Regions from separate parts of the Ensifer sp. EB106-03-01-XG145 genome, predicted to be linked through region 3. Evidence: predicted binding sites of a transcription regulator. Region 3 holds the regulator's gene; each other region holds the start of a gene.
What was found. The regulator PhoB, encoded in region 3, activates phosphate uptake and scavenging genes when phosphate is short. The targets are predictions, from matches to a motif close to TGTCATNNANCTGTCAT.
Positions count from the first base shown of each region.

Region 1: AC3WWH_RS11545 (DUF2794 domain-containing protein) is a predicted target of PhoB. The motif match lies at 2,672-2,688, and genes of this name have one in related genera.
Region 2: phnC (phosphonate ABC transporter ATP-binding protein) is a predicted target of PhoB. The motif match lies at 5,413-5,429, and genes of this name have one in related genera.
Region 4: AC3WWH_RS22350 (UDP-2,3-diacylglucosamine diphosphatase) is a predicted target of PhoB. The motif match lies at 2,173-2,189, and genes of this name have one in related genera.

Region 1 is NZ_JBYTEC010000003.1:186,538-194,453, reverse strand. It holds gene AC3WWH_RS11560 (ABC transporter permease) at 1-381, shown strand, start outside; gene AC3WWH_RS11555 (Bax inhibitor-1/YccA family protein) at 605-1,342, shown strand; gene AC3WWH_RS11550 (GNAT family N-acetyltransferase) at 1,465-2,022, shown strand; gene AC3WWH_RS11545 (DUF2794 domain-containing protein) at 2,247-2,651, opposite strand; gene AC3WWH_RS11540 (DUF1223 domain-containing protein) at 2,965-3,738, opposite strand; gene acnA (aconitate hydratase AcnA) at 3,945-6,635, opposite strand; gene ccmA (heme ABC exporter ATP-binding protein CcmA) at 6,904-7,554, shown strand; gene ccmB (heme exporter protein CcmB) at 7,591-7,916, shown strand, end outside.
Region 2 is NZ_JBYTEC010000011.1:88,534-96,449, forward strand. It holds gene AC3WWH_RS23585 (SIS domain-containing protein) at 1-263, shown strand, start outside; gene AC3WWH_RS23590 (PfkB family carbohydrate kinase) at 348-1,160, shown strand; gene AC3WWH_RS23595 (amino acid ABC transporter permease) at 1,262-2,233, opposite strand; gene AC3WWH_RS23600 (NAD(P)/FAD-dependent oxidoreductase) at 2,251-3,531, opposite strand; gene AC3WWH_RS23605 (transporter substrate-binding domain-containing protein) at 3,605-4,432, opposite strand; gene AC3WWH_RS23610 (YciI family protein) at 4,853-5,230, shown strand; gene phnC (phosphonate ABC transporter ATP-binding protein) at 5,493-6,335, shown strand; gene phnD (phosphonate ABC transporter substrate-binding protein) at 6,422-7,327, shown strand; gene phnE (phosphonate ABC transporter, permease protein PhnE) at 7,509-7,916, shown strand, end outside.
Region 3 is NZ_JBYTEC010000001.1:462,658-470,573, forward strand. It holds gene pstC (phosphate ABC transporter permease subunit PstC) at 1-1,420, shown strand, start outside; gene pstA (phosphate ABC transporter permease PstA) at 1,417-2,739, shown strand; gene pstB (phosphate ABC transporter ATP-binding protein PstB) at 2,753-3,568, shown strand; gene phoU (phosphate signaling complex protein PhoU) at 3,619-4,332, shown strand; gene phoB (phosphate regulon transcriptional regulator PhoB) at 4,592-5,275, shown strand; gene AC3WWH_RS02320 (GcrA family cell cycle regulator) at 5,344-5,865, opposite strand; gene AC3WWH_RS02325 (aspartate aminotransferase family protein) at 6,287-7,486, shown strand; gene argF (ornithine carbamoyltransferase) at 7,587-7,916, shown strand, end outside.
Region 4 is NZ_JBYTEC010000010.1:85,205-93,120, reverse strand. It holds gene AC3WWH_RS22355 (MFS transporter) at 1-1,187, opposite strand, end outside; gene dgcA (N-acetyl-D-Glu racemase DgcA) at 1-15, shown strand, start outside; gene AC3WWH_RS22350 (UDP-2,3-diacylglucosamine diphosphatase) at 1,285-2,121, opposite strand; gene AC3WWH_RS22345 (NADP-dependent malic enzyme) at 2,294-4,606, shown strand; gene AC3WWH_RS22340 (helix-turn-helix transcriptional regulator) at 4,889-5,626, shown strand; gene AC3WWH_RS22335 (acyl-homoserine-lactone synthase) at 5,769-6,410, shown strand; gene AC3WWH_RS22330 (DUF2865 domain-containing protein) at 6,538-7,644, shown strand; gene bluB (5,6-dimethylbenzimidazole synthase) at 7,701-7,916, opposite strand, start outside.

The DNA.
Region 1 (7,916 bases), on a different contig from region 3:
ACCGCCATCCGGGCGGCGGCCGCAGTGGCGCTCGTCGCCTCCGTCCTGGTGCTTGCCGGTGCGCTCGCCGCTGGCAACCGGGCGCGCGTCCACGACGCCGTGGTGCTGAAAACGCTGGGTGCGACGCGCGCGACCCTTATCCGGGCGTTCAGCTACGAATATGCCATTCTCGGCCTCGCAACGGCGGTTTTCGCCCTGTTTGCCGGCGGAGTTGCCGCTTGGTTCGTCGTCAGCCGCATCATGAAGTTGCCGTCAGACTTCCTGCCGGATGTCGCGATCCTGACCGTCGTCGGGGCGCTGGTGATGACCGTCGGCATCGGTCTTGCCGGTACCTGGCGTATTCTCGGGCAGAAGGCGGCGCCGGTCCTGCGGGAGCTTTGAGCGGTGAAGTTAACCGTAAATCCCTGTCGTGCATGCCGGAAACGGCCGGATGCGTTCGAATCCAGGGGCTTCGGGTCTTGTACGCAACGGGTTTCGGCATCATATTTATCCACAGGCATGCTGGAGCTCCGCAGCGGCGCCTGGGCGTGGAAGCCAGCCTTCCAAAGCGAGACTGTTCGCCGCCCGACACCGTAACTTCCACCGGAGCTTAAATGAGGAAACAATGGCTGATCTGAGAAACTACCAAACCCGAATGTCGCCCGCCGGCGCTCAGGCGGGTGCCGTGATCGATGAGGGCCTTCGCGCGTACATGCTGAAGGTCTACAACCTGATGGCCCTGGGCCTGGCGATCACCGGCGTGGCAGCTTACGGAACCTATGCGCTTGCCGCCTCCAATCCGGCATTCGCCCAGCTCATCTACGCTTCGCCCCTGAAGTGGGTCGTGATGCTGGCGCCGCTGGCGATGGTCTTCTTCATGAGCTTCCGCATTAATTCGATGAGCGTCTCCGCAGCACAGACGACGTTCTGGATCTATGCCGCCCTGATGGGCCTGTCTCTGTCGTCGATCTTCCTGGTCTTCACCGGCCAGAGCATCGTGCAGACGTTCTTCGTCACGGCCGCTTCGTTCGGCGCTCTGTCGCTCTACGGCTACACGACCAAGAAGGACCTGTCGGGCTTCGGCACGTTCCTGATCATGGGCCTCTTCGGCCTGATCATCGCGTCGCTCGTCAACATCTTCCTTGCTTCGTCGGCCCTCGGCTTCGCGATCTCCGTGATCGGTGTTCTGATCTTCGCTGGCCTCACCGCCTACGACACGCAGAAGATCAAGGAAATGTACTACGAAGCCGATGACAGCACCGTTGCCGGCCGCAAGGCGATCATGGGCGCGCTGACGCTCTACCTCGACTTCATCAACCTGTTCATGTTCCTGCTGCAGTTCATGGGCAACCGGAACAACTAAGCTTGAAACGAATAGCGGAAAAGGCGGCCTCGGCCGCCTTTTTTGTTGCCGGAAATAGTTGATCGCGTCCCGGCCCCCATGGGAGTAAAGGACGACGAAACCTCGAGATGCAGTTTACCGCCATGTCCCTGAGTCTGCGTGACGCCACCTTGGCCGACCTTCCTGCCATCGCAGCGATCTATCGCGAATCCGTACTGAACGGCGTCGCCACCTATGAGATCGAACCTCCTTCCGAAGCGGAGATGCGAAACCGCTTCGAGACGATCATCGGCAACGGCTACCCCTATGTGGTCGCATGCGATGGCAGCGGATCGATCGTCGGCTATGCCTATGCGTCCGCCTTCCGGACGCGCACGGCCTATCGCTTTCTGGTCGAGGATTCGATCTACCTGGCGCCGGAAGCGCGCGGCAAGGGTGCTGGCAAGGCGCTGCTCGTCGAACTCATTCGTCGTTGCACCGAGCTCGGCTTCCGGCAGATGGTTGCGGTGATCGGCGGTGCCCACCCGGCATCGATCGCCGTACACAGTTCGCTCGGCTTCGAGCATCAGGGCACGATGAAAGCGACCGGCTTCAAGCATGGCCGTTGGCTCGACACGGCGATCATGCAGCTCGCGCTTGGCGAGGGCCAGAAGAGCGATCCGCCGGAAGACGTCTATCCAGACACGCTCTATCAGAACTGATCGTCGCCTCGCGGACGCCCGACATGCGCTGATTGCAGTCGGCCGTCCCGGGGCGGGTCAAAGCCCTGCGTCGGAAGAGGTCGCCGCGCATCTCACCGGGACGCCGGTGCGGATCAGGTCTTAAGGCGCGTCGCGATCTTGCAGGTCCGCTCCCAGCGCTTCAAGCTTCTGATATTTCGCATGTCGTTATCGCAAAACCGCTGCGCACCTTTGCGCGGCATGCTTCAGGTTTCCACCAGCTTCAGGACCTTGTCGAACACCTTGAGCACCTGGGCGAGCTCGTGGCCGCGTTTCAGGATCGTGCCGTGAATGTTCAGCACGCTATAGGCGCCCTGTTTCGTCGACAGCTTCGGGTTCTTCTCGATCCGGTAGAGCGGCATTTCTCCCGAACGCTTGAACACCGAGAAGACCGCGCGGTCCTTCAGGTGGTCGATGGCGTAGTCCCGCCATTCGCCTTCGCCGACCATTCGACCGTAGACCCAAAGGATTTGGTCCAACTCGCGGCGATGGAAAGTGATGGGGGGAGGGTTCTTGGCGTTCTTGTATTCGTGAAGATGGACGACCACTTCGGAAGTGATCTCGCGCTGATGGCGCGCCTCGCCTTGCGGCAAATCCGGCTCATCGGTCATCGGCAATCCGGCCTTCTGTTGTGACAGAACGATAACAGTGTGCCTGACGTGAGCCGAAAAGCAAGCCGGAAGCCGTTGGACGAAGAGGGCATTTCTTACCTCTGCCCCATTTCAGTCAAATCGCCGCCCCAATTCACCGCAAAACTCGCGAGCGCTGACGGACAGAGTCGTTGCCACCGTATGTCCGGTCAGGTCGTCATGCTGCGGGAGTTCACCGAACGCAGCCATGGCCGGTTCGGTCCGGTAACTTCGAACCCTCAGCCCCAGCCCCTCGATGCTGCCGGGCCGAACCACCCCCTTGCGCCGCGCCCGCTTACAATTTGCCTTGCGGGCCGGCGAGCACGGCCGTGGCGCCGATGATCGCGCCCGGCGTTTCCTTGTCCTTCATCGATTGCAAGAGAACGGCACAGCCGCTGTTGCCGGGCCGCTCGGTCAGAACCGTTGCGGGAAGGGTGAAGGTTGCCGGCTTTCCGTCCCACATGCCGATCGTCTGAATGTCGCGCACGGCATGCCAGTAGGGGATTTCCTTGCCGCTGTTCTCCCCCTTCTCCATCTTCACCACTTTCGCGCGGTCGAAATAGACGACGACGACGTTCGCCTTGCCGATGCCGCTACCGACGTTGATCTGGATTTCTTCGCCCTCAATCTTCGCCTCGACGGGAACGGCAAGCCCCTTGCCTTCGGCCTTCATCGTCTCCAGCCGCGTCTTGATCGCCTGAAGATTGCCGCCGTTGACATGGTCGCGCCCGTTCAGGATCGCCTGGGGCGTATAGACGCCATTGCGGCCGAGCATGCGCGCATAGGCGTATTGCCGTTCGGTATTTTCCTTGGAGGCCAGGGTGTCCGCCCAACCGAGATAGTTCCAGTAGTCGACATGGTAGGCGAGCGCCACGACGTCACCGCCATCGACAAGGGCCTTCAGTGCCGCATCGGCCGGCGGGCAGGAGGAACAGCCCTGGCTGGTGAACAGTTCCACGACGCCTTTGATCACCTGTCCGTCCTGTGCCCCGGCCGGTGCACCAGCGGCTGCGAACAGCCCGAAAGCCAGTGCAAAAGGGCGAATGAAAGAACGGTCTGCGGATGTCATGGCGTCACTTCGTTGGGGGCCGTCGGCCTACTCCTTATGGGGGAGTTCATTACATACGCCGGCCACGCATCAACGGGAAGTCACGTTGGAGTGAGGTGACGGGTGAGCACGGGCTTGTGTTGGGACGTTTTGGGATTTGACGACCAAAGAAAGAGCCGGGGCGCCTTTCGACGTCCCGGCTCCAATGCTTCGCGATGGTCTGGCGATCAGGCGGCGAGGTCGCGCAGAACCGTCTGCAGGATGCCGCCGTTGTTGACGTAGGTCACTTCGTCCAGCGTATCGATCCGGCAGATCAGCGGAATTTCCTTCACGCTGCCGTCGCCATAGGTGACCTTGGCAACGCGCTTTTCGCGCGGCTGGACATTGGCGAGGTTGTCGATGGTGACGATTTCATCGCCCTTGAGGCCCAGCGATTCCCAGGTCGTGCCCTCTTCGAAGACGAAGGGGATGACGCCCATGCCGACCAGGTTCGAGCGGTGGATACGCTCGAAGGACTGCGCGACGACGGCCTTGACGCCGAGCAGGTTGGTGCCCTTCGCAGCCCAGTCGCGCGACGAACCGTTGCCGTACTCGACGCCGGCGAAGATGACGAGCGGAACGCCCTCTTCCTTGTACTGCATGGCGGCGTCGTAGATCGACATCTCTTCCTTCGACGGATAGTGGATGGTGTAGCCACCTTCCTTGCCGTTCGGGCCGAGCATGTGGTTGCGGATGCGGATGTTGGCAAAGGTGCCGCGCATCATCACCTCATGGTTGCCGCGACGCGTACCGTACTGGTTGAAGTCGGCAACGCCGACGCCATGACCGATGAGGTAGGCACCAGCCGGCGAGGCTGCCTTGATCGAACCGGCCGGCGAGATGTGGTCGGTGGTGATCTTGTCGCCGAACAGGCCGAGGACGCGCGCGCCCTTGATGTCGGAGATGCCGGAGCCGGACTTGCCCATGCCGACGAAGTAGGGCGGGTTCTGCACGTAGGTCGAGCCATCGTCCCAGGCGTAGGTCTGGCCCGGAGGAACCTGAACGGCCTGCCAGTTTTCGTCGCCCTTGAAGACGTCCGCGTACTTGGTCGCGTAGAGTTCGCGGGTGACGTACTTGAAGATGAACTCCTGGATTTCCTTGGAGGTCGGCCAGATGTCCTTGAGGAAGACCGGGTTGCCGTCCTTGTCTTCGCCGAGCGGTTCGTTGGTCAGGTCCTTCTGGACCGTACCGGCGAGTGCATAGGCGACGACGAGCGGCGGCGAGGCGAGGTAGTTTGCCTGGACGTCCGGCGAGATACGGCCTTCGAAGTTGCGGTTGCCGGAGAGAACGCCGGCGGCGATCAGGCCCTTGTCGTTGATCGTCTTCGAGATCGGCGCCGGCAGCGGACCGGAGTTGCCGATGCAGGTGGTGCAGCCGAAGCCGACGAGGTTGAAGCCGAGCGCGTCGAGGTCCTTCTGCAGGCCGGACTTGGCCAGGTACTCACCGACGACCTGCGATCCCGGTGCGAGCGAGGTCTTGACCCAGGGCTTGGACTTCAGGCCCTTGGCAACGGCGTTGCGGGCGAGCAGGCCGGCGGCGATCAGAACCGACGGGTTGGAGGTGTTGGTGCACGACGTGATCGCAGCGATGGCAACGTCGCCATGGCCGAGATCGAAATCGGTGCCTTCTACGGCGTAGCGGTTCGAAAGCTGGCCCGGCTTCTTGTAGTCGCCTTCGAGTGCGGTTGCGAAGCCCGACGCGATGCTTTCGAGCGGGATGCGGCCTTCCGGACGCTTCGGGCCGGCCATGGCAGGTACGACGTCGCCGAGGTCGAGTTCCAGCGTGTCGGTAAAGACAAGCTCCGAGCCGTCACCGTCGCGCCACATGCCCTGGGCCTTGGAATAGGCTTCGACGAGCGAAATGCGCTGCTCTTCGCGGCCGGACATGGTGAGGTAGTTGATGGTTTCGCTGTCGACCGGGAAGAAGCCGCAGGTCGCGCCGTATTCCGGACCCATGTTGCCGATGGTGGCGCGGTCGGCGAGCGTCATGTTGTCGAGGCCCGGGCCGAAGAATTCGACGAACTTCGAAACCACGCCCTTCTTGCGCAGCATCTGAACGACCATGAGCACGAGGTCGGTCGCGGTGACGCCCTCTTTCAGCTTGCCCGTCAGCTTGAAGCCGATGACCTCAGGCAGAAGCATGGAGACCGGCTGGCCGAGCATCGCGGCTTCAGCTTCGATACCGCCAACGCCCCAGCCGAGAACGCCAAGGCCGTTGATCATGGTGGTGTGGCTGTCGGTGCCGACGCAGGTATCCGGGTAGGCGGTGATTTCGCCGTCTTCTTCACGGGTCCACACGGTCTGGCCCAGATATTCCAGATTGACCTGGTGACAGATGCCGGTGCCGGGCGGCACGACGCGGAAGTTCTTGAACGCCTGCTGGCCCCACTTCAGGAAGCGGTAGCGCTCGCCGTTGCGCTGGTATTCCAGCTCGACGTTGCGGGCAAAGGCGTTCGGCGTGCCGAATTCGTCGACGATGACGGAGTGGTCGATGACGAGGTCGACGGGAACGAGCGGGTTGATCTTTTCCGGGTCGCCGCCGAGCGAGACCATGGCGTCGCGCATTGCAGCGAGGTCGACCACGGCGGGAACGCCGGTGAAGTCCTGCATCAGCACGCGGGCCGGGCGGTAGGCGATTTCGTTTTCAGCCGTGCCCTTGTCGTTGAGCCAGGCGGCAACGTTCTCGATGTCCTTCTTGGTGACGGAGCGGCCGTCTTCATTGCGCAGCAGGTTCTCGAGCAGAACCTTCATCGAGTAGGGCAGCTTGGAAACGCCGGCGAGACCGTTCGCCTCCGCCTTCGGCAGGCTGTAATAGACGTAGTCCACACCGTTGACGGTGAGCGTGGAGCGACAATTGAAGCTGTCTAGGGATTTGGACACTGGATAATACCCCGTTCCGTCTGATCGCCAAAAACTGACGTACGAACGCCCGAGCGCAATGAAGCGCGAATTGGGATGCGGGTGCGGCCATTTCCGCTGTCCGTACGTGGAAATTCATTCCATGTTCGGCGCTAGGATGAAATTCACGCCGACCGCTGGCGTGTTGGCCGCCTTATAGATAATTTCTCCAAAACGTGCCAGAGCAACGAAGGTCCAATTGGAACTTTTTTTGCTCTGCGGAAGACACGCGAAGGGAAGTCTAATATTCATGCGCCTGCTGGCTGAAGGTTTGAGTGCGAAGCGCGGCGAGGATCTGATTTTTAACGATATTTCCTTTGCGCTCGATACCGGTGAGGCCCTTGTGGTGACGGGTCCGAACGGCTCGGGAAAGTCGACTTTGCTGCGGGTTCTGGCCGGGTTGCTGAGCCCCGAAAGCGGACATTTGAAACTTGAGAACGCCCCCCCAGAAATAGCTCACCCATCGGAGCTCAGCCACTATCTCGGGCATCGCAACGCGATGAAGCGCGAATTGACCGTCGCAGAAAATCTTTCCTTCTGGCAGCGTTTCATGGGCGATTCGCCCGGCGGCGTCGGAATCGCTCTTACCGAGGCGGTCGAAGCGGTCGGCCTGCCTGATATCGCGCATCTGCCCTTCGGATATCTCTCGGCCGGTCAGCAACGCCGCATGGCGATGGCGAAGCTGCTCGTCGCCCATCGCCCGATCTGGATTCTCGACGAGCCGACCGCGGCACTCGACGCCGGCGCCGATCGGCTGTTTGCCGACCTGGTAAAGGCGCATCTCGGGAAGGGCGGCATCGTGATCGCAGCGACGCATCAACCGCTGGGGCTCGATCAAACGAGGGAATTGCACATGAAGGGCTTCGAGCATTTCGCGGGAGGGCTCTGGCATGATGCGTAAAAGCGCGTCCGTGCTCGCTGCCGGGAGAGTGCCGGCATGATCGCGCTCTTCTTCCGCGATCTGAAGCTGTCGATACGCGCCGGCGGCGGCGCGATGATCGGCGTGCTCTTCTTCATGACCGTGGTCGCGGTCATTCCCTTCGGCGTCGGCCCGGATCTGAACCTGCTTTCGCGCATCGGCCCGGCGATCCTCTGGATCGGCGCGCTGCTCGCCTCGCTACTCGGTCTCGATCGCCTGTTCCAGGCGGAGCGGGACGACGGTTCGCTCGACCTGATGCTGATGCAGGAGACGCCGCTGCTTTTCACCGTCTTCGTCAAATGCGCGGCCCATTGGGCAGCGACCGGCCTGCCGCTGGTGATCGC
Region 2 (7,916 bases), on a different contig from region 3:
ACGTCAGCGTCGTCCTGTTCAAGGGCGAAGATGCGATGCGTCCACTCGCCGAGCGCGTTCAGAACTTCGTGCCTAGCTACACAAGCAAGCTCACCGTGCTCGACACGGCGGAGTTTACCCTCTCCGGCCTTTCTCCCGACGCGCGCGGTCTCGTCTCGCCGATCGTGCTTGCAACGGTGCTCGAGCGCATCAGTGCCCACCTGGAGGTCATGCGCAATCACCCGCTGACGACGCGGCGCTACTACAAGCGCGTTGCCTACTGAGCATTCGAGACGTAATCGTTCGCCCGACGATCGCGGATGCGAAAACGCGTTCGCGACCTTTCCATGCGGCCGCCAGGAGACGCTATGACCACTTTCCGCCTTGCTGCCGTCGGCGACAATTGCATCGACCGTTTCCAGGCGCCGGTCGGGGAAACCTATGTCGGTGGTAACGCGATCAATGTCGCCGTGCAGTTGGCGCTTCTCGGACACCAATCTTTCTACTTCGGCGCCGTCGGCCGTGACCGCGGCGGCACACAGGTGCGGCAGCTTCTCGAGCAGAACGGCGTGCGGCTTGACGGCCTCAAGGAGCGCGACGTCAACACCGCCTATACCGACATCGGCATCACGCCGGATGGCGACCGTGTCTTCCTCTATGAGGATTTCGGCGCCTGTGCCGGTTACCGACCCGACGCGGAAGACCTCGCTCTCCTGAAGACCATGGATCACGTGCATATAGGCTGGCTCGACGACGGCGGCGCGCTGCGCCGGGCACTTGCAGCCGAGGGCGTCAGCGTCTCGCAGGATGTCTCCGTCAACGCCGCCCCCGCCAACCTTGGCGTGGAGGGCCTCAACATCGCCTTCGGGTCCGGCGGCGACGGCGATCAGGACGCAGAGCGATTGGCTGATGGCTTCCTCTCTCGCGGTGCTAAGCTGGCCGTCGTCACGCGAGGCGCCCTCGGCTCGCTCGCAATCGACGGAACCGAACTGGTATCGACCGGCAGCCATCCTGTGGATGTCGTCGACACTACCGGCGCGGGCGACAGCTTTATCGCCGGGTTCATTCTGGCTCATCTCGAAGGCCGCCCGCTGAGCGAGCGACTGAAGGCCGGGCGCGACCTCGCTGCACGCACCTGCACCCATGTCGGCGGGTTTCCGCAACAGCCGCACACTCTGTAACAAGACGAGCCCGCCTCACCCGACCCAGTTCAACAACGGGCCCGGTAAATGGCGGGCGTCTTCAGGCTTTCCACCCCGAGAAATTCGCGTGCGCACCGTACTCAGCGGACATCGAAGCGCCCGAAGCGGGCCTCGACACGCGACTGCAGGAACTCAAGACCGATCGACAGGATCCAGTAGATCATCGAGGCGGTGATCAGCATCTCGATGTGCCGGAACTCGGTTTGCCCTTGAGTGCGGGCGAGATACATGATCTCCCAGACCCCGACGACGGAGACGAGCGAAGAGTCCTTCAACATGGCGATGAACTGGTTGCCGGTCGGCGGGACGATGACGCGCATCGCCTGCGGCATGATCACCAGCGCCATCGTCTGGCTCGGGCTAAGGCCGAGTGCGGTCGCGCCTTCCGTCTGGCCCCGCGGGATGCTCTCGATCCCGGCCCGGAAGATCTCCGTCATATAGGCGCCATAGCAGAGCGACAGCGCCAGGATGCCCGCCGGCACCGCGCCGATGACGTAGCCGACCTGCGGCAGGCCGAGATAGATGATGTAGATCTGCATCAACAAGGGCAGACCGCGGAAGAGCGAGGTGTAGAAGGTCGCGAGACCGTAGATCACGCCGTTCTTCGACAGCTTCGCAATTGCCCCGACCAGCGCGATGAGGGTGGCGATCGCGATCGAGATCACCGAGATATAGAGCGTCGTGACGACGCCCTGGGAGACCAGGTAGCCGATCTTCTTGGCGATGAAGGCGAAGGACAGATCGAACGAGTAGAAGAACAGCATCAGCAGGACGAAGAGCTCGACCCAGACGCCGATCACCTGTCCGCTACGCGGCAATTGCCGCAAAGCCTTCCAGTTCGCTACCGCGATCAGCGCGACCATCAAGGCGCTGACCAACCGGCCGAGCGCTGGATTGGCTTCCAGCCACCCTGCCGAAGTCGGCAGCAGATGCCCAATCCAGGCGGGGCTGATGCCGAGCCCGTAGATCGCCAGCGTGACGAGCGCCAGCATGAGAAACATGCCGGACCGTCGCGCGACATCCGGATAAGTCAGTATCAGACGACCAATCATCTCAAAATCTCCGGCGTTCAGGCCGCGCGCTCGCGCCACCAGTCCTGTGCCTGCAGTTTCCAGTAGGTGAGTTGAGCAACCGCCAGCCCGGCATAGCCGCCGGCCCAGACCAGACCGAACGGCCGGAAGAGCTTGTAGCGGTCTGACTGTCCGAGAATGCCTTCGGCTACCAGCTTGCCGCCGATCGCCGTGGTGTTGAGCCCGTGGCCGCCAAAGGCGGTGCAATGCCAGACTCCCGGCCGCATCTCGCCGATCTGGGGCATCAGGTGGCGTGCATAGGACATCAGCCCAGACCAGGCGAGTTCGGTCTTCAGTTCCTTGAGTTGCGGATAGGTGCCCGTCATCTCGCGCCGCAATTCGGCAGCAAGGGCCGCCGGCGAAGCTGCCCGCGTGGTGATCCGCCCGCCCCAAAGCAGTCGCTTGCCCCCATCCACCAGCCGGTAATAGTCCCCGGCGCGGCGGTTGTCGCCGATCGCGTCGCGGGTGGCGATGGCAGAACGGATCAGGTCCGGCGCTTCTTCGCTCAGCATCACATAGGTGGCGATCGGCAGGAACGCCCGCTGCAGCCGGCCGTTGAGCGCGCCGGTATAGCCGCCGGTCGTGAAGACGACCTGGCGGGCCTTGACGCGGCCGCGGGCGGTCGACACCGTCTTTTCGGCCCCGTCGAGTGTGCTCGCCGTTGCCGCCGAGCCTTCGTAGATCCGCCCACCCAGCCGTTCGATCTCTTCTGCCACCGCACGAAGGTAGTTGAGCGGGTGCATGTGGAATGCCTTGGGGTCGCGCAGACCCTGGAAATAGCGCTTCGACTTCAACACCGCGCGAATATGCTCGGTGTCGAAGTATTCCAATTCGTATCCGTAGTTTTGACGCATCGCGTCGGCATGTGCCTTCATGCTGCCGTCGTCGTCATAGCGCAGCACGCTGGTGATGCCGGGCTGCGCATGCGCGCTCTCGATCTTCAGCGCCGCGATCGTATCGCGAACAAAATCCACGCCTTCGATCGACAGGCGGTGGATCTGCCGCGCCCCTTCGGCACCGGCCATTCGGGCAATATTCTCGCCACCGGTCGCAAAACCGGGGCTGACGAAGCCTCCATTTCGACCGGAAGCCCCGAAGCCGATACTCTCGGCTTCGAGCACGACCACCGACTGCCCGGCGCGTGCAAGCTGAAGCGCCGTTGTCAGACCAGCAAGCCCACCGCCGACAACGACCGTGTCACATTCGATGGTTTCCGAAAGCACTGGTCTGACCTTCCGGTCGACCATCGTATTTTTGTAGTAGGTGTCGGGATAGGACATGTTCTCTCGCTCTGCGGACAGCGATTAAGGGTTGCGGGGCGGCACGAACTGCCGCCGCGCAGACTTGTCCAATTCAGTCGGCGCTATAGTCCTTGCCGTACCACTTGGTGGTAAAGCTCGCGAGCGTGCCGTCCTTCTTCATCTCCGCGATGAGGTCGCCGATCTTCTTCGTCCACTCGGGGTCGGTCTTTTCCGCGATCACGACAAGCGGCTCCTTGAACGCGTACTCGCCGTCAAGGACCCTGAGCGGATAACCGTTCTTGATGGCGTTGAGCGCTGTCTGTTCCGGCGCGATGACCGCATCAAGGCGCACGCCATTGCCGAGGCGCAGGTCGTCGAAGGGAAGCATGGAATCGGCGAAGGTGCGGATCTCGCCCGGTTCCAGCTTGTATTCGATCGGCGGAAGCCCCGGCGCGTCGATTTCCAACTGCCGGCGAATGAAATCCTCCGATGTCGTGGCCGTTTCAACGCCGACGACCTTGCCGTTCAGGTCGGTGACAGACTTCGCCTCGCTGTCCTTGTGCAGCACATAGACATAGGGGCTGTAGTAATAGATGCCGGCGAAGTCGATGACCTGGGCGCGTGCCTTGGTGGGGGTGACGGAGCCGACGCCGACGTCATAACGTCCCTGCCAGCGGCCGCCTGTCAAGGTTGCCCAGTCCGGCGTCTCGAAGCTGACCTCGACGCCAAGGCGCTTGCCGATCTCGCGGGAGACATCGATGTCGAAGCCGACCAGCTGGTTGCTGTCGTCGAGATAGCTCTGCGGCGGCCACCCGCTATTGGTGGCGACCACCATGGCCTTCTTGCTCATGACACGGTCGAGCGTCTCGCCTGCCTGCGCGGCGGTGGCAAGCGCCAGCGCGGCAGCGCCGACGGCAAGCTGTAGAACCAGTTTCCTCACGCATTCCTCCTGTTTGAACGTCAGCAATGGGTTCCCGTTTATGTAAGATGTCTGACAACATAAGTTAGAAAAGATCGATAAAGACGAGTCAAGGGCGGAAGCGCATCCGCTCCATGAAACGAAGTGATGGGACCATGTGTCTTCGTGATGAATGAGCCAATGAAGAGCCTCCGGCGCCGAGGCGCCGTCATACCGGCAAGAGGCAGCAGGGCATCCCGTCTCCGACTTCGGACAAGTACAGGACAAAGCGGCAATTCGGCGCGCGAACTCAAAAGCGCAGTTCCCGGATCGACCCCGGGCCTAGCGTCGGGCCACAGCATCCTTTGGGTGATTTCGAGAATGGAGTTCAAGCCAGAACCTCGCCACACCGATTGAAGCCATCGGCGAAACCTGACAGGAATGAGTCCGGGAGGACGGTTCATGTATTATGCGATCTTGGCTTATCACACCGCAGGCGTCGTCGAATCCTGGAGCGAGGAGGAGGATGCGGCCTTGATGTCCGAGCTGCTCCAGGTTCATGATCGCTTCGTTCAGCAGAAATCATTCGGACCGGCCGCACGGCTCGGCCCCGTCGAAGGTGCGATGACACTGAGGGGCAAGGGCGAAGGCATCGTCACAGACGGCCCTTTCGCGGAAACCAAAGAGCAGCTTCTCGGCCTCTATGTCGTGGACTTCCCGACGATCGAGGCGGCCATCGCAGCGGCACGCGACCTGCGACGCAGCAATCCAACGGCGATCTACGAGATCCGACCGATTGCGCTCTATGTTCCGGGGGCAACCTTGGAGCCTGGACCGTAGAGCCAGGAATCGCCTGGCGTTACTGTGCTAGGACGCGATCAGGCGACCGCCCTCGATCCAGCCGAATCTCAAGCTGCAATCTTGCGGGAGGTGGCCAATCGGGCACCCACCGGCGCGATATCGTTCACTTTTGATTAACCCAGCCCGCGCGGGTGTGAACTGTAACAGAACTTACAACAAACTGACATTTCGCTTTCATGAAGCGCCGATATGGCAGGTGTCATACCGATGACCGGTCTCCCCGAAAGAGGACCTGCTAGAAATGTTTCAGTTGAAGAGTGTAACCCGCCAGTTCGGCAAGAAGACAGCCGTAAGTTCGGTTACCTTCGACATCCCCCAGGGTCAGATGGTCGGCGTCATCGGCCGTTCGGGCGCCGGCAAGTCGACGCTGCTGCGCATGATCAACCGTCTCGTCGACCTGTCTTCGGGTTCGATCGTCTTCGACGGCAGTGAGGTTTCGTCGCTTCGCGGCGCTGCACTGCGCACTTGGCAGCGTGACTGCGCGATGATCTTCCAGCAGTTCAACCTGGTGCCGCGCCTCGACGTGCTCACCAACGTTCTGCTCGGTCGTCTCAATCACCGCTCGACAGTGCTCAGCATCCTCAACATGTTCACCCGCGAAGAACGCATCATGGCGATCGGCGCGCTCGAGCGCCTCGGCATCGAACAGACCGCACTTCAGCCCGCAGGCACGCTCTCCGGCGGCCAGCAGCAGCGCGTGGCGATCGCCCGCGCACTGATGCAGCAGCCGAAGGTTCTGCTCGCCGACGAGCCGATCGCCTCGCTCGACCCGCTGAACGCCAAAATCGTCATGGACGCACTGCGCGACATCAACGAACGCGACGGCATCACGGTCATCACCAATCTCCACACCCTCGATACCGCGCGCAACTATTGCGAACGCATCATCGGCATGGCGCATGGCCGCGTCGTCTTCGACGGCCAGCCCAAGGATCTGACGGCGGCAGCGGTTGCCGAGATCTACGGCGCCGACACGGGCATCGAGGAATCGATGACCTCCACCAGTATCAACATTCCGGCGGCCGAACCGCAGGAAGAAACGGCATCTGCCGGCCTCAAGCCGCTGGCACTGGCCGGCATCTGACGCCCGCCAGGATCGAAAGCCCGCGTCAAGGGCACCTCTTTGAAACCGAATAGGATCCGGCCAAGCCGGACACACGGGAGAACCTTATGCTGAAGAAAGCTCTGCTGGGCGCCGTCGCGCTCCTCGCCCTCGTCGGCCACGCCCAGGCTGAAGACCTCAAGGAATTCCGCATCGGCATTCTCGGCGGCGAAAACGAAGCCGACCGCCTGCGCAACTTCCAGTGCCTCGTCGACAAGCTGCCGGCTGCCATCGGCGTAGAGAAGGTCTCGCTGTTCCCGGCCGCCGACTATGACGGCGTTATCCAGGGCCTGCTCGGTGGCACGCTCGACTACGCCGAGCTCGGCGCTTCCGGCTATGCCAAGATCTACCTCGCCAAGGCTGACGCCGTCGAGCCGATCCTGACGACCGTTCAGACCGACGGTTCGACCGGCTACCACTCGATCATGGTTGCCCGCAAGGATTCCGGCATCACCAAGCTCGAAGACCTGAAGGGCAAGAAGCTCGGCTTCGCCGATCCGGACTCGACCTCGGGCTACCTCGTCCCGCTCGTCACCCTGCCTGAAGCGATCGGCGCGCCGGTCAAGGAATTCTTCGGTGAAACCGGCTTCGGCGGCGGTCACGAAAACCTCGTTCTCGAAGTCGTCAAGGGCACCTTCGATGCCGGCACGACCTTCGGCTCGGGTGTCGGCGAATTCAAGGACGGCTACACCTCGGGCAACCTGAAGAAGATGGTCGACAAGGGCATCCTCGACATGAACGACCTCGTCGAGCTCTGGAAGTCGCCACTGATCCCGAACGGCCCGATCGTCGTGCGCACCTCGATGAACGACGACATGAAGGCGAAGTTCAAGCAGTTCATGGTCGACCTGCCGAAGACCGACGCTGCCTGCTTCTCCGCCATCCAGGGCGGTGACTTCACCGGCTACACCGAAGTCAACTCCGATTTCTACAAGCCGATCATCGACGCCCGCAAGGCAACGATCGGCGGCTGATAGACCGCATCTTCCGGGAACGCTGGCCGCCCAAACGGCCAGCGTTTCACTGTTTGAAGGGGTGCTCGACACCAGCCCTTCAACCATACCCTACCGCTTTGTTTTCACGCATTTCCTGACGGAAAGCCGCTCCGTGCTTTTCCTTGAAATGCCATAGAGGCCGGCGCGAGCCGGAACGGTCATGGCAACTTCCCTGCTCCCGCGGAATCTGAGCGACAACGGCGCCGTCATCGAGCGCCATTGGCAGGAACTGAGTTCCCGCCGCCGGCTTTACTCCTGGCTCGGCTTCGGCATCCTCTTCCTGGCGCTCTCAGGCTCGCTCTGGTTCGCCAACGATTCCAACGCCGGCAAGTTCTTCGATCGCCTGCCGCATTTCTTCGACTTCGTCGGCGATCTCGCACCGCGTGACGGACTGGAAATCTTCCGTGCCATGTTCGACCTGCCCTCGCCCTATGACGACGGCAGCTTCAAATACAACTACCCGGACGGCCGGCTGTACCTGACCGACAGCTTCTATATCCCCGAATACCTGGACAAGATGCTGGAGACCGTGAACATCGCGATCTTCTCGACGATCATCGGCACGGCA
Region 3 (7,916 bases):
CGCACGTTCGCTGGCGCAGGCTGGCGGCAAGCTCTCCAACCTTCATTCCTTGCCGGGCTATCACGGTAGCTACGTCGCCATCTGGGCGATGCTGCCGGCGGCGCTCGTTCTCGGCACCTGGCTGATTGCCGCTCCTGTCTATATTGACGGGAGCACGCGCGCGGCCCTGCCGGACACCGTCCAGAGCCAGGGGACCGCTGCGGTTCAGCTCGCGCTCGGCCAGGTCAAGTCCGTTGCCGGTGGTCTGCTGCGCCTGAGCGGCGAGGAGGTCGCGGCACTCGAAAGCGGTGCCGCCAATCTCCGCTCGACGCTCGCAGCCAAGGGCGTTGCCCTGGCCGGCGAAGGCGAGCCCTACATGGTCACCGTCGCCCAGCATTTCAACGCGATGACCGCCGCCAACCGCTGGCTGATGACCGCGGCCGTGCTGTTGATCGCGGTTGCCGGCGGCATCTACGCCATCCGCAACATCGCCACCCGCTTCCGTGCACGCAACCAGGTCGAGCGGGTCATTCTCGGCTCGCTGATCGTCGCGTCTTCCATCGCCATCTTGACGACGGTCGGCATCGTCGCCTCGATGCTGTCGGAAGCCGGCCGCTTCTTCACCATGGTCTCGCCGTTCGAATTCTTCTTCGGCACGGTCTGGGATCCGCGCTTCGCTGCTGCCGGCAGCGGCGGCGCCTCCGGCCAGTTCGGCCTGATCCCGCTTCTCACCGGCACGCTCTATATCGCCTTCGTCGCCATGCTCTTTGCGGTGCCGATCGGCCTCTTCGCAGCCATCTACATGGCGGAGTACGCAAGCCCGCGCTTGCGTTCGACCGCAAAGCCGCTGCTCGAAGTGCTCGCCGGCATCCCGACCATCGTCTACGGTTTCTTCGCTCTCGTGACCGTTGGTCCGTTCCTGCGTGATATCTCGGCGCAGCTGAACGGTCTTGTCACCGGCAATTACCAGAACTTCATCCAGGCGCAGAGCGTGGTCACCGCAGGCATCGTCATGGGCATCATGCTGATCCCGTTCGTGTCGTCGCTCTCTGACGACATCATCACCCAGGTGCCGCGCGCATTGCGTGACGGCTCGCTCGGTCTCGGTGCCACCCGCTCGGAAACGGTCAAGAAGGTTATTCTCCCGGCAGCACTTCCCGGCATTGTCGGCGCGCTGCTTCTGACCGCATCGCGTGCCGTTGGCGAGACGATGATCGTCGTGTTGGCAGCCGGTGTCGCAGCCCGCATGCAGATCAATCCCTTCGAGCCGATGACGACGGTGACCGTGAAGATCGTCAACCAGTTGACGGGCGACCTCGAGTTCACCTCGCCGCAGACGCTGGTGGCCTTCGCGCTGGGCATCACGCTCTTTGTCATCACGCTCGGCCTCAACATTTACGCGCTCTACATCGTGCGCAAATACCGGGAACAGTACGAATGACCGACATCGCTTCCCCGACCGTCCGGATCTCCGCCCGTCCTGAATCCGCAAAGCGCGATATCGGCATCAAGCGTCGCTATGCCGCCGAGCGCCGGTTCCGCGCCTACGGCATTGCGGCAATCAGCACCGGTCTCTTCTTCCTGGCGCTGCTGCTGTGGACCGTCATTTCCAACGGCTACACCGCGTTCCAGCAGACGACGATCACGCTGCCGATCGAATTCACCGAAAAGGTCATCGACCCCAACGGCGAACGCACGACCGACAGCAAGGTACTGATGACCGCCAACTATCCGCTGCTGGTGCGTGATGCGCTCGTCAAGCAGCTCGGCATCGATGCGACCAAGCGGCCGCTGGTCAAGCAGGCGACCGACATGGTTTCTGCGAGCTCCCGTACGCTCTTGCGCGACATGGTCGTGGCGGATCCGTCCATCGTCGGCAAGACCATTCCGGTCACGCTTTTGGCAGAAGCCAACATCGACTCCGCCAACAAGGGGCAGATCGACCTCAAGGTCGAAGAGAGCAAGCGCAAGGTCAAGGACCAGCAGGTCACCTGGATGAACGAGCTCGCAAGCGCCGGCGTCCTGAAGAAGAGCTTCAACACCGGCATCTTCACCTTCGGCGCCTCCAGCCGTCCTGAGGCAGCGGGCGTCGGCGTTGCCGCCCTCGGCTCGTTCTACATGATGCTGATCGTGCTCGTGCTGTCGCTGCCGATCGGTGTCGCCGCCTCGATCTATCTCGAAGAGTTCGCTCCGAAGAACCGGCTCACCGACCTGATCGAAGTCAACATCAACAACCTCGCGGCCGTTCCGTCGATCGTCTATGGTCTGTTGGGTCTCGCCGTCTTCATCAACTTCGCCGGCATGCCGCGTTCGGCAGCGGTCGTCGGCGGTTTCGTGCTGACGCTGATGACCCTGCCGACGATCATCATCGCCACCCGCGCGGCCTTGAAGGCGGTCCCCCCGTCCATCCGCTCGGCGGCGCTCGGTCTCGGTGCCTCGAAGATGCAGACCATCTTCCACCACGTTCTGCCGCTGGCGATGCCGGGCATTCTGACCGGTACGATCATCGGCCTTGCCCACGCGCTTGGCGAAACCGCGCCGTTGCTGTTGATCGGCATGGTCGCCTTCGTCGTCGACTATCCCGGTTCGCCGATGGAGCCGTCGACAGCGCTGCCGGTGCAGATCTACATGTGGGCCAACGAGGCGGAACGCGCCTTCGTCGAGCGCACCTCCGGCGCGATCATCATTCTTCTCATCTTCCTCGTCGTCATGAACCTTGGCGCCATTCTGTTGCGACGTCGCTTTGAGCGCCGTTGGTAGTGAGGTAATTACTATGAACATCATGTCAGAAGCAGCGGTCGAGAAAGCCTTGGATCAGAAAATGAACACGGTTCCCTTCAAGATGATCGGCAAGGATGTGTCGGTCTACTACGGCGAGAAGCGGGCGCTTTTCGACGTCAACCTCAACATCCGCGAGAACACGGTAACGGCGCTGATCGGTCCGTCGGGCTGCGGCAAGTCGACCTTCCTGCGCACGCTGAACCGCATGAACGACACCATCGAGAACTGCCGCGTCACCGGCAAGATCACGCTCGATGAAGACGACATCTACGATCCGACCATCGATGTGGTCGAACTGCGCGCCCGCGTCGGCATGGTCTTCCAGAAGCCGAACCCGTTCCCGAAGTCGATCTACGACAACGTCGCCTACGGTCCGCGCATCCACGGACTTGCCCGCACCAAGGCGGACTTTGACGAGGTGGTCGAGACCAGCCTGCAGAAGGCAGGTTTATGGAACGAGGTGAAGGACCGCCTGCAGGAGCCGGGTACCGGCCTTTCCGGTGGTCAGCAGCAGCGCCTTTGCATCGCACGCGCTGTTGCCGTCAGCCCGGAAGTTATCCTGATGGACGAGCCCTGCTCGGCACTCGACCCGATCGCGACCGCCAAGGTCGAGGAACTCATCCACGAACTGCGCACGAACTTCACGATCGTCATCGTGACCCACTCGATGCAGCAGGCCGCCCGCGTGTCGCAGCGCACCGCCATGTTCCACCTCGGCAATCTCGTCGAGGAGAACGACACCGACAAGATGTTCACCAACCCGGATGACCAGCGCACCCAGGATTACATCATGGGCCGCTTCGGCTGAGGCCCATCACGGCTGCAACAGTCACTGGAAAGCGCCCGTAAGGATCGACGATCATGTCCATGCATATCATGTCCGCCTATGACGAAGAACTGAAGTACCTGACGCGCCGCATCTCGGAAATGGGCGGTCTCGCCGAGCAGATGGTCGCCGAATCCGTCCGCGCCCTGGTCAATTCCGACCTGGCGCTGGCGCAGAAGGTAATCTCGGACGACACCGTTCTCGATGATGCCGAGCGTCAGATCGGCGAGAAGGCGATCGTGACGATCGCCAAGCGCCAGCCTGTCGCCGCCGACCTTCGCGAGATCATGGGATCGATCCGCATTGCCTCCGACCTGGAGCGTGTCGGCGACCTCGGCAAGAACACCGCCAAGCGCGTGATCGCGGTCGCCGGCTCCGGCATCCCGCGCAAGCTCGCCCGCGGTCTCGAGCACCTCGCCGAGCTCGCTCTGGTGCAGCTCAAGGAAGTGCTCGACGTCTATGCCTCGCGCTCGCCGGAGAAGGCCAACAGCATTCGCGAACGCGACGAGGAGATCGACGCGATCTACACCTCGCTGTTCCGCGAGCTGCTCACCTACATGATGGAAGATCCGCGCAACATCACGCCCTGCACGCATCTTTTGTTCTGTGCCAAGAACATCGAGCGTATTGGCGACCACGCGACCAACATCGCCGAGACGATCTATTACATGGCGACGGGTGCCCAGCCGGAGGGCGAGCGCCCGAAGGATGACAACACGTCGACGTTGGGCTCGGTCAACGACTAGAAGGTTGGAGCGGGATGCGGGGGACAACCGCATACACTTTTCCTCATCCCGCTCTGGCGTTAAACGCGCCGTTCGCAATGCATGCCCCATGAATATCATCCGGTCGCGGCTTCGGTCGCGGCCCCGAATTCCTGCATCTGAAGCATGCGGCTTTTCGCACCGCCTTTGAAATTGGCGGGGGTGCTCCAGATTTAGAGTGTCTGAGTGCCGGCCGGTCCGCTGGACCCGCGCGGCGCTCGCGGTAAGGAGACGTTATCTGATGTTGCCAAAAATCGCCGTGGTCGAAGACGAAGAGGCGCTGAGCGTCCTGCTGCGTTACAATCTGGAAGCTGAAGGCTTCGACGTCGATACGATCCTCAGGGGTGACGAGGCGGAGATCCGGCTACAGGAACGCCTGCCCGACCTTCTGATCCTCGACTGGATGTTGCCGGGCGTCTCCGGCATCGAGCTTTGCCGTAGGTTGCGCCAGCGCCCGGAGACGGAGCGGCTGCCGATCATCATGCTGACGGCGCGCGGCGAGGAAAGCGAGCGCGTTCGCGGTCTCGCGACCGGGGCCGACGACTATGTGGTCAAGCCCTTCTCCACGCCGGAGCTGATGGCCCGCGTCAAGGCGATGCTCCGTCGGGCGAAGCCCGAAGTTCTCTCGACGCTGCTGCGCTGCGGCGACATCGAGCTCGACCGGGAAACCCATCGCGTCCATCGTCGCAGCCGCGAAGTTCGCCTGGGGCCGACGGAGTTCCGCCTGCTGGAGTTCCTGATGTCCTCTCCGGGCCGTGTCTTCTCGCGCTCGCAGTTGCTGGACGGCGTCTGGGGCCACGACATCTATGTCGACGAGCGGACCGTCGACGTGCATGTCGGCCGCCTGCGCAAGGCGCTGAACTTCTCGACCATGCCTGATGTCATCCGCACCGTGCGCGGCGCCGGCTACTCGCTCGAAAGCTGAGAAGGGCAAACAGAAGTCAATAAAAAAGGGGCCGATCGGCCCCTTTCGTTTTGGTCCTGTGCGGATCCTTAGCGCATCCGACGGCGCTCGGCGGATGGCTGGTAGGCAAGCCGCGCATGGAAGCTGCAATAGGGCGAAGCTTCCGGGGAATCGTTGCCGCAGAAGTGGAACTCTTCCTTCAGCGGGTCGCCGATCGGCCACTTGCAGGTGCGTTCGGTGAGCTGGGTCAGCTCGAGGCGGCGCGACATCGGCACGACCACGTCGGTCTGGATGCTGAAATCCTGCTCGGCAACGAGATCGACTTCGATCTCTTCCTTGAGGACGGTGGCGCCGGACGGACGGGCAACGGTGCGGGTCGAAACGCGCGAGGCGTAGTTCGGAGCGCGCGGCGCCGAGGTCGGCCGCTTCGGGCGGGCTGCCGCAGTGGTGCTGCCGCCGGCTTTGGCGCGGCCGGGAAGGCTCAGGCGATGAACCTTGCCGATGACAGCGTTACGGCTGACGCCGCCGAGCTGTGCCGCGATCTGGCTTGCGCTCAGGCCCTCGGACCAAAGCTTCTTCAGTTTCTCCACCCGCTCGTCAGTCCAGTTCATTTCTGCACTCTCCGTTCTCAGCGTTGGGGATGGCAGAATCCCTCACCGCACCCCGGTTGAATCTCGAGGTTGCAAACGCGATAACTCTTTTGGTGACTAGGTCCGCCGCATGCGTCTAGTAATTGAATGTTAACGTACTGACCGCCGGACTCCGTGGCAAGAGTCCGGGGAATCACGCCGAATCGAATTCGTAGTTTTCCCCAACTTGCTCGATCAGCGTTGCATTTTTGCAAGCCCTTCCGGCCGATTTTTTCGTCGCAGGGAAATGGATCTCGTTACCGCGCTGCAAGGCTTGGTTTTGTTGACATTGCAGTGCGAAATAGGAATAGTGCCTGCGCCGCCGAAAGGCGGCATTTTTGATTTTTATCGGGCCGCATGAAGCAGCGGGACCGATGCCGATTGGAGTGAAGGAGAGCCTCGCATGACTGCAACCACGCCGCTTTACGATACCTACATGCGCGCGCCGTTGCGTTTCGAGCGAGGAGAGGGCGTCTGGCTGATCGCCGAAGACGGCTCGCGCTATCTCGACTTCGCTGCCGGCGTTGCCGTGAACTCGCTCGGCCATGCGCATCCGCATCTCGTCGAGGCGCTGAAGGCGCAGGCCGAGAAGGTTTGGCACCTTTCCAACCTTTACGAGGTTCCCGGTCAGGAAAGTCTTGGACGCCGCCTGGCCGCCGTAACCTTTGCTGATCGGGTCTTCTTCACCAATTCCGGTGCGGAAGCGCTGGAATGCGCGATCAAGACGGCGCGGCGCTACCACTTCGCCAAAGGCCAGCCGGAGAAGTTTCACATCATCACCTTCGAGGGCGCCTTCCACGGCCGCACGATCGCGACGATCGCGGCCGGTGGTCAGCAAAAGTACATTGAAGGTTTCGGGCCAAAGGCCCCAGGGTTCTACCAGGTTCCGTTCGGCGACCTCGCAGCCGTCAAGAATGCGATCACCGAGGAGACCGCCGCGATCCTGATCGAGCCGATCCAGGGCGAGGGCGGCATCCGTCCCGCGACCAAGGAATTCATGCAGGAACTGCGCGCCCTCTGCGACGAATTCGGCCTGCTCCTGATCCTCGACGAGGTTCAGACCGGCGTCGGCCGCACCGGCAAGCTTTTCGCCCATGAGTGGACGGGCATCCGCCCGGATATCATGGCCGTTGCCAAGGGTATCGGTGGCGGCTTCCCGCTCGGCGCTTGCCTGGCGACGGAAGAGGCGGCCGCCGGCATGGTGGCGGGCACGCATGGCTCGACCTATGGCGGCAATCCGCTGGCGATGGCCGTCGGCAACGCCGTGCTCGACGTCATCCTCGCTGATGGCTTCCTCGCCCATGTGCGCGACGTCGCGCTCGTCTTCCGCCAGGGTCTTGCTTCGCTGAAGGATCGCTATCCCGATATCATCGAAGATATCCGCGGCGATGGCCTGATGCTGGGCATCAAGGTAAAGGGCCCCTCGGCGGATCTCCTGAAGGAGATCCGCGCCGAGAAGCTCCTGGCCGTGCCGGCCGGCGACAACGTGTTGCGCCTGCTGCCGCCGTTGACGGTGACGGCGGAGGAAGCACGCGAGGGCCTCGCACGCATCGAGCGCGCCGCCGAAGCAGTGCGGAAGGCAAGTGGTAACGCTGCGGCCTGACCGATAGGGCCAAGACTGACCCAGGATGGTAGAATGACCTTCGTGCGTTCACGCCGCTGCGTGGCGCACATAGGTTCGATTTTTTGAGGAACCGAGTACGATGGCAGGCACCAGACACTTTCTCGATCTTTCGGCCATGACGGCCGCCGATCTTCGGACGATCATCGATGATGCCCGCGTCCGAAAGGCGACGACCAAGGCCGGAACCGCCGAGAAGCCGCTCGCCGGCAAGATGCTGGCGATGATCTTCGAAAAGCCGTCCACCCGCACCCGCGTGTCCTTCGATGTCGGCATGCGCCAGCTCGGCGGCGAAACCCTGTTCCTTTCGGGCACGGAGATGCAGCTCGGTCGCGCCGAGACGATCGGCGATACGGCGAAGGTCCTGTCGCGCTATGTCGACGCGATCATGATCCGCACCACCGACCATCGC
Region 4 (7,916 bases), on a different contig from region 3:
CGCCTCTGGGGCTGAAGATACCAGGCGGCGACCGCAAAGCAGCAGCCGGCAAAGGCGACGACCGACATCGAATAGAACCCCTTCACCCCGTACCAGGCGTAGAAGTAGCCCGATAGGAACGTCAAGATCGCGGTGAAGATGCCGGTGTAGAAGAAGTAGAGCCCCTGGGCGGACGCTTCCTGGGATTCCACCACCCGCTCGACGAGCTTGTGCTGCATGCCGGTGTGCATGATCGCATAGGTGAAGGCGTGGAAGCACTGGAGGATGAAGTAGCCGCTGAAACCGAGATCCATCGGGAAGATGATCCAGCGCACCACGGCGAGCGAACAGCCCGACAGGATCATCACCCAGACGCTGAAACGGCGGCTGATCGCCTTGGCGAAGATGAACATCGTCACTTCGGCGGCCACGCCCGCGCTCCAGAGCAGGCCGATCTCGGTGCCGCTGTAGCCGATGTGCTGCCAGTAGATCGCCGAGAAGGCAAAAAGCATCGCGTGGCTGGCATTGACCAGCGTCACACCGATCAGGAGCAGCTGCAGGTCGAGCTGCTTGAGCGACTTCGGCGGCGGCTCGGTGAGCGCGGTGATCGGCGATGGCCGGCGCGGCTTGCCGACACGCGGCGCCGCATAGGCCATGGCAATCGTCAGGCCGAAACCGATCGCCATCGCCGGCAGCACCATGTCGCTGCCGAATATGCCGACCATCCAGCCGCCGAGCATGGTTGCGCCGATGAAGGCGACCGAGCCCCAGAGCCGCATATGGGCGTAGTCGAAGCCCCAGCGGCGGACGCCAGAAAGCGCGATCGCCTCGACGATCGGCACATAGGGCGAATAGACCGCCGATTGCAGCGTGTAGATGACCAGCACCGGCCAGAAGTCGCGGAAATAGAACAACACCAGAGCGGTTGCGAGCGACAGGAAGCCAGACCAGATCAGCACGATCGTCCGCTCGCCGAGGCGGTCGGCGATGACGCCGGCGATCGGCGCGGTGATGACGCGCACGAACATCGGCAGCGCCAGCACGACGCCGATCTCGAAGTCGCTCATCGAGAGCGTGCTGAGCCACATCGGAAAATACGGCATCGCGAAGCCGTTGACGATCAACGGCGCGCAGAAGAGCAAGGCGATGCGAAGCGCGAAATGGCGCGGCGGAGGGCCCACGGATGCGGGCGCTGAGGAGGGAATCATCGGCTGACCTGATGGCTGTGCTCAATCTCTAGCACAGCCCTGGCATGCCTCGCCATAACCTAGTTTTCGCGACAGGAGGTGACCTGTCGCTCTCCGGTTACGCAGCGCGCTGTGTCAGCAATTGGGCAAGCAGCTTGTCGGCTTCACCAGAGGCTTCGCCCTCAAGCGCGCCACCGCGCATCTGATGCCAGGTGATGAGTTCCATCGTGCCATCATGGTGCTCGGCGATCGCCGTGCAGCTTTCCACCCAGTCACCGGTATTGATGTAGCGGATATCGCCGATGTCCTCGATGACGGCATGGTGGATGTGGCCGCAGATCACCCCTTGAGCGTCGTGGCGGCGGGCTTCCTCGGCAACCACCTTCTGGAATTCGCCGATGAAGTTGACGGCGTGCTTCACCTGGAGCTTGGCCCAGGAGGAGAACGACCAGTAGGGCATGCCGAGGCGGCGGCGGATGGCGGCCAGGCCGATATTGATGGCGATCGCCGTGTCATAGGCCCAGTCGCCGAGATAGGCGAGCACACGGGCATTGCGGACCACGACGTCGAATTCGTCGCCGTGCAGCACCAAATAGTTACGGCCGTCGGCACCCTCGTGCATGTAGCGCTGCGCCACCTCGATGCCGCCGAAGTGCACGCCGGGAAAATCGCGCAGGAACTCGTCGTGATTGCCGGGGATATAGACGATGCGGGTGCCCTTGCGGGCCTTGCGCAGAAGCTTCTGGACGACGTCGTTGCAGTTCTGCGGCCAGTACCAGCTGCGCTTCAGCCGCCAGCCGTCGACGATGTCGCCGACCAGCACAATCGTCTCCGCTTCGTGATGCCGCAGGAAATCGAGCAGGAAGTCCGTCTTGGCGGCCTTCGACCCGAGATGGACGTCGGAGATGAACAACGTCCTGAGCTTTCGTACGGAGTTGTCTTGCTGCGCCGTCATGCCAGCCTCGTCTTTAATTACGCTTCCTGCCCCCGTGAAAACCAGACTCGTGTTTCAGGAAGATGACATGAGTGCCTTGCCGCCGGTCTGGCCGCCGAAATCAGCACGGCAAACTGTACCTCGCTCCGAATTCATGCCAAAAGGCACGACCACGAATGAGGAATGTGAGAGCATGAACACGGGCGACAAGACGAAATCCCACATCGGTCCGGCCAGCGGCGACATCGACCAGCAGGCCCTTTTCTTCCACCGTTACCCGCGCCCGGGAAAGCTCGAAATCCAGCCCACCAAGCCGCTCGGCAACCAGCGCGATCTGGCACTCGCCTATTCGCCCGGCGTGGCCGCGCCATGCATCGCCATCCGCGACAACCCGGAAACGGCCGCCGACTACACGGCGCGCGCCAACCTGGTCGCGGTCATCTCCAACGGCACGGCCGTGCTCGGTCTCGGCAATATCGGGCCGCTCGCCTCCAAGCCGGTGATGGAAGGCAAGGCCGTCCTTTTCAAGAAGTTCGCCGGCATCGACGTCTTCGACATCGAGATCGACGCCTCGAGCATCGAGCGCATGGTCGACGTGATCTCGGCGCTGGAGCCGACCTTCGGCGGCATCAATCTTGAAGACATCAAGGCGCCCGAATGTTTCGAGGTTGAGCGCCAGCTGCGTGAAAAGATGCAGATCCCGGTCTTCCATGACGACCAGCACGGAACCGCGATCATCGTCGCCGCCGCCATCCTCAACGGCCTGGAACTCGCCGGCAAGGATATCGCCAAGGCGAAGATCGTGACGTCGGGTGCCGGTGCGGCAGCACTCGCCTGCCTCAACCTGCTCGTCATCCTCGGCGCCAAGCGCGAGAACATCTGGGTGCACGATCTCGAAGGCCTCGTCTACAAGGGCCGCGAAGTGCTGATGGACGAGTGGAAGTCCATCTACGCCCAGGAGAGCGACAACCGCGTGCTCGCCGACAGCATCGGCGGCGCAGACGTGTTCCTCGGGCTTTCCGCTGCCGGCGTCCTGAAGCCGGAACTGCTGGTGCAGATGGCCGAAAAGCCGCTGATCATGGCGCTTGCCAACCCGACGCCGGAAATCATGCCGGAAGAGGCCCGTGCCGCCCGTCCGGACGCGATGATCTGCACCGGCCGCTCGGACTTCCCGAACCAGGTCAACAACGTTCTGTGCTTCCCGCACATCTTCCGCGGCGCGCTCGATTGCGGCGCAAGAACGATCAACGAAGAAATGAAGATGGCGGCGGTCCGCGCTATCGCCGGCCTTGCCCGCGAGGAGCCGTCCGACGTTGCCGCTCGCGCCTATTCCGGCGAAACCCCGGTCTTCGGTCCCGACTACCTGATCCCCTCGCCGTTCGATCAGCGCCTGATCCTCAGGATCGCGCCGGCCGTCGCCAAGGCGGCTGAGGAAAGCGGCGTCGCCACCCGTCCGATCCAGGATTATGACGCCTATCTCGACAAGCTGAACCGCTTCGTATTCCGCTCGGGCTTCATCATGAAGCCGGTGTTTGCAGCCGCGAAGAACGCCCAGAAAAACCGCGTGATCTTTGCCGAGGGCGAAGACGAGCGCGTGCTGCGCGCTGCCCAGGTGCTGCTGGAAGAAAGCACGGCCCGACCGATCCTGATCGGCCGTCCGCAGATCATCGAGACGCGCCTGCGCCGTTACGGCCTGCGCATCCGTCCGGATGTCGATTTCGAAGTGGTGAACCCCGAAGGCGATCCGCGCTACCGCGACTATGTCGAGGATTATTTCGCCCTCGTCGGACGCCTCGGCGTCATCCCGGAGGCGGCCCGTACGATCGTGCGCACCAACACGACGGTGATCGGTGCGCTTGCGGTCAAGCGCGGCGAAGCCGATGCGCTGATCTGCGGCGTCGAAGGCCGGTACTCCAGGCACATGCGCGACGTTTCGCAGATCATCGGCAAGCGCGAAGGCGTGCTCGACTTCTCCGCCCTCAGCCTGCTGATCTCGCAGCGCGGCGCGACCTTCTTCACCGACACCTATGTCAGCTACTGCCCGAGCGCCGAGGAGATCGCGCAGACGACCGTCATGGCCGCGCAGGAAATCCGCCGCTTCGGCATCACGCCGCGTGCAGCGCTCGTCTCGCATTCGAACTTCGGTTCGCGCGACTCGGAAAGCGCCACCAAAATGCGCAAGGCGCTTCAGCTCGTGCGCGAACTCGCGCCTGACCTCGAAGTCGACGGTGAAATGCACGGCGATGCGGCGATCTCGGAAGCGCTGCGCCAACGCGTCATGCCGGACAGCAGCCTGCCGGGTGAAGCCAACCTGCTGGTCTTCCCCAATCTCGATGCCGCCAACATCACGCTCGGCGTCGTCAAGACCATGACCGACAGCCTGCATGTCGGTCCGATCCTGCTGGGTTCGGCGCTTCCCGCGCACATCCTTTCGCCTTCGGTCACATCGCGCGGTGTCGTCAACATGGCGGCCCTCGCGGTCGTCGAAGCCAGCCATCCGGGCTGACATGATACCGCGGAGATCGCCTTCGATCTTCGCAGCTATCAGGCGCCAGACCGGCGCCCCCAATGCCATATCCAGGCGTCGCGCAGTTGTTGAGCGCGACGCTCTATCGCCCGAGAATCACAGCGGAATCATCCTCTGCTGCCCGCTCGCGCGATCCGGTCGCAAGAACCGGCAATCGAAAATTGCAAAATTGGCACCACACACCAAACGGGTAAGTTTGCGCTGGACAAAAGGTGAACCTCTAACCATGCTGTGGCTTCGGACGAGATTCGGTGTTGTGGCATGACTGAGCAGCAGGCTGTCCTCGACATGCTGGAAATCCTGGAAGGCGGGGGCTGTGTCGAGCCCGCTCATTTCTTTACGCTGATGCGCCGCACGTTCCGCATTGCCCATCTCCTGTACCTCGAAGCCGAGCCCTATGCGGACGAGCTCAAGATCTGCCGCCTGCATCACACCTTCGGCGCCTATGCCGCCGAGATCTACCGTTCGCGCGGCCTTCACCGAATCGATCCGATCCTGAAGCTCGCGCTTGGCGGCGTGCGCCCGGTGGAATGGACGATGGCGCGACATCGGTTCCCGGAATGCGAGCCTTTGTTCCAGGCCGCGCAGGAAATCGGCATTTCCACCGAGGGCGTTGCCTTGCCGCTGCCATCGCCCGCAGGTCGGACGGCGCTGCTGGCAATCAACGTCAACATGCCGGCCGACGAATGGACGGCCTATCGGCGCCAACATCTGCGCGATTTCCAGCTCGCCGCGAATCTTTTCCATGCGGCCATGCTGGAACATGGCGCAATGGCCGGCGGCCTTTCGGCGCGTGACATGCGCCTCACCGGTCGCGAAACCGAGGTTTTGACCTGGGCCGCCGCCGGCAAGAGCTATTGGGAAATCGCCACTATCCTCGGCATTTCCGAACGCACTGTGCGCTTCTTCATGACCAATGCGAGGCGCAAGCTGAATGTCGTCTCCAACACGCAAGCGGTCGCCCAGGCCGTCCGCCATGCGCTGATCCCCACCGTTTGACGCAGCTCGCGCCAATGCCCTCCCAAAACCCCTCGAAATCTAGTGGGAAATATCGCTGATTTAAACTGTCACTACCGACAGTTACGCGACCGCCGCCAGCCTGACAGCATCCGCCCATCCCAAGACAAGGATGGAGAAAAAGATGATCAGGATCCTGAACGGAAAGACCCGAGCACAGCACCCGCAGGCCGTCGACGACATGTTCCGGCTGCGCAAGCGCGTCTTCCACGACTTCCTGAAGTGGGACGTTCAGACGGACGGCGCATGGGAAATCGACAACTACGACACGGCGAACCCGCTCTACGTGCTATCCTACGCTCCCGACGGCCGGCTGCGTGGCTCGCTGAGGCTGCTGCCGACGCTCGGCCCCAACATGCTGGACGATACCTTCCCGATCCTGCTCGGCGACAATCCGGAAATCCGCAGCGCCTCGGTGTGGGAATCGAGCCGCTTCTGCATCGAGCCCGAGATTTCGCAGGACCGCGCCTCCAATCAGGTGACGATCGCCGCCGCCGAGTTGATGTGCGGTGTCGGCGAACTCGGTCTCGCCTCCGGCATCAGCCACATCGTCACGGTCACCGACGTGTTCCTGGAGCGCATGTTCCGCCGCATGGGATGCCCGGGCGAGCGCATTGCCGAACCCCATCGCATCGGCTCGGTCTTCGCCGTTGCCGTCGCCTGGGAAGTGACTAACGACCTGCTTCAGCGCATGAAGGCCATTGCCGCCATCGAAGGCACCGTTCTCGAACGCCCGATGTCGCTCGAAACCGCCCGCGCCGCTTGAATGCCATCGCCGGCCGGAGCCGTTAACGCAAACCGCCGCTTGTCGTTGCACGATCACCGACAAGCTCTATGATGGAGGTGAAACAGGAATTGCCGCTGGCAGCCGCCCATATCAGAAGGCCGGCATCATGCGGCATCAGGAAGAGACTTCGCCCGTGTTCCCGCGCTTGAAACACGTCGCTGTGGTGCTTGTGCCGCTGGCCCTGGTCGGTGCCGATCCTTCGCTGGCATCGACCGTGTGCGACCGGCTGAATACCCGGCTTGCGCAACTGCCCGACATGGTCGCCACCACTGCGGATGCCCGGGACTATGCCAGCGCCATCTCACGACAGAATATCGAGCTGCGCCGGGCGAAGAACGACCGCCGCCGCGCGGGCTGCGGTGGCGGCAGCGTCGTCACCTTCGATGGCGGCGACCCCGACAGCTGCGGGGAGCTCGACAGCCTCATAGCCGAGATGGAAGACAATCTGCGCATGCTGAAGTCGGAGCGCGAGCAGATCGTCGCCGGCGGCAGCGAAGACAGTCGCCGCCGTATCCTTGCCGCGCTTGAAATCAACGGCTGCTACAGCGACAGCGAAGAATTCGCGAGCGTCGAGCCCGAAGAGCCCGAAACGCACCGCAACATCATTGCCGACCTGCCACCTGACGACGCCTACGGGCCGATGCTCGGGCATGGCGAAGACGGCTATGCGCCGCAGGATGGCTACTATCGCGGAACACTCAGGACCATGTGCGTGCGCACCTGCGACGGCGCTTTCTTCCCGATCTCCTCGGATGCGACGCCGGCCGACTTCCCGCGGGACGAACAGGCCTGCCGGGCGCGCTGTCCTGGCGCCGAAACCGAACTCTACTTCCACGATATCAACACGGAAGAGAGCGAACAGATGGTCTCGGCCGTGACCGGGTTACCCTATACCGAAATGCCCAATGCGTTCGCCTATCGCACACGCGGCATCAGCAAGCCCGGCATGTGCGGCTGCCAGATACCGCAGACTGCCGCAACCTCACCGAAAACGACCGGCACCAAGATCGGCGACGATCAGTCATCCATCGTCGTGATCGAAACCAAGAAGCCGGCGGACACCACGACCGCCACGGCGCCGGCCGAGGAGAGGCCTTACGACCGGTCCAAGAGCAAGGTGCGCGTCGTCGGTCCGACCTTCCTGCCGCAGGAAGAAACCTCGATCGACCTGAAGCACCCGAAGGGACCGGCCTATCAACCGGTCCAGAACTGAACCCGGCGCCGCCTTAAAGCGCGTCGCGATCGCTGCGCACTTTTGCGCGACGGGCTTTAGGAACTCTCGCTGCAGTTCCCCCAGCCTTCCTCAAACACCAGTTCTTCCAGCGGCAGGCGTTGCCGCCATCCCTTCACCGCCAGTTCGGGCTGCTGGTAAAGGCGATCGACATAACCGAGGCAGAGCCAGGCGACGATCTCGATATGATCGGGAATGCCGAGGATCGCCTTGATCTCCGCCTCGTGAAAGATACTGACCCAGCCGACGCCAAC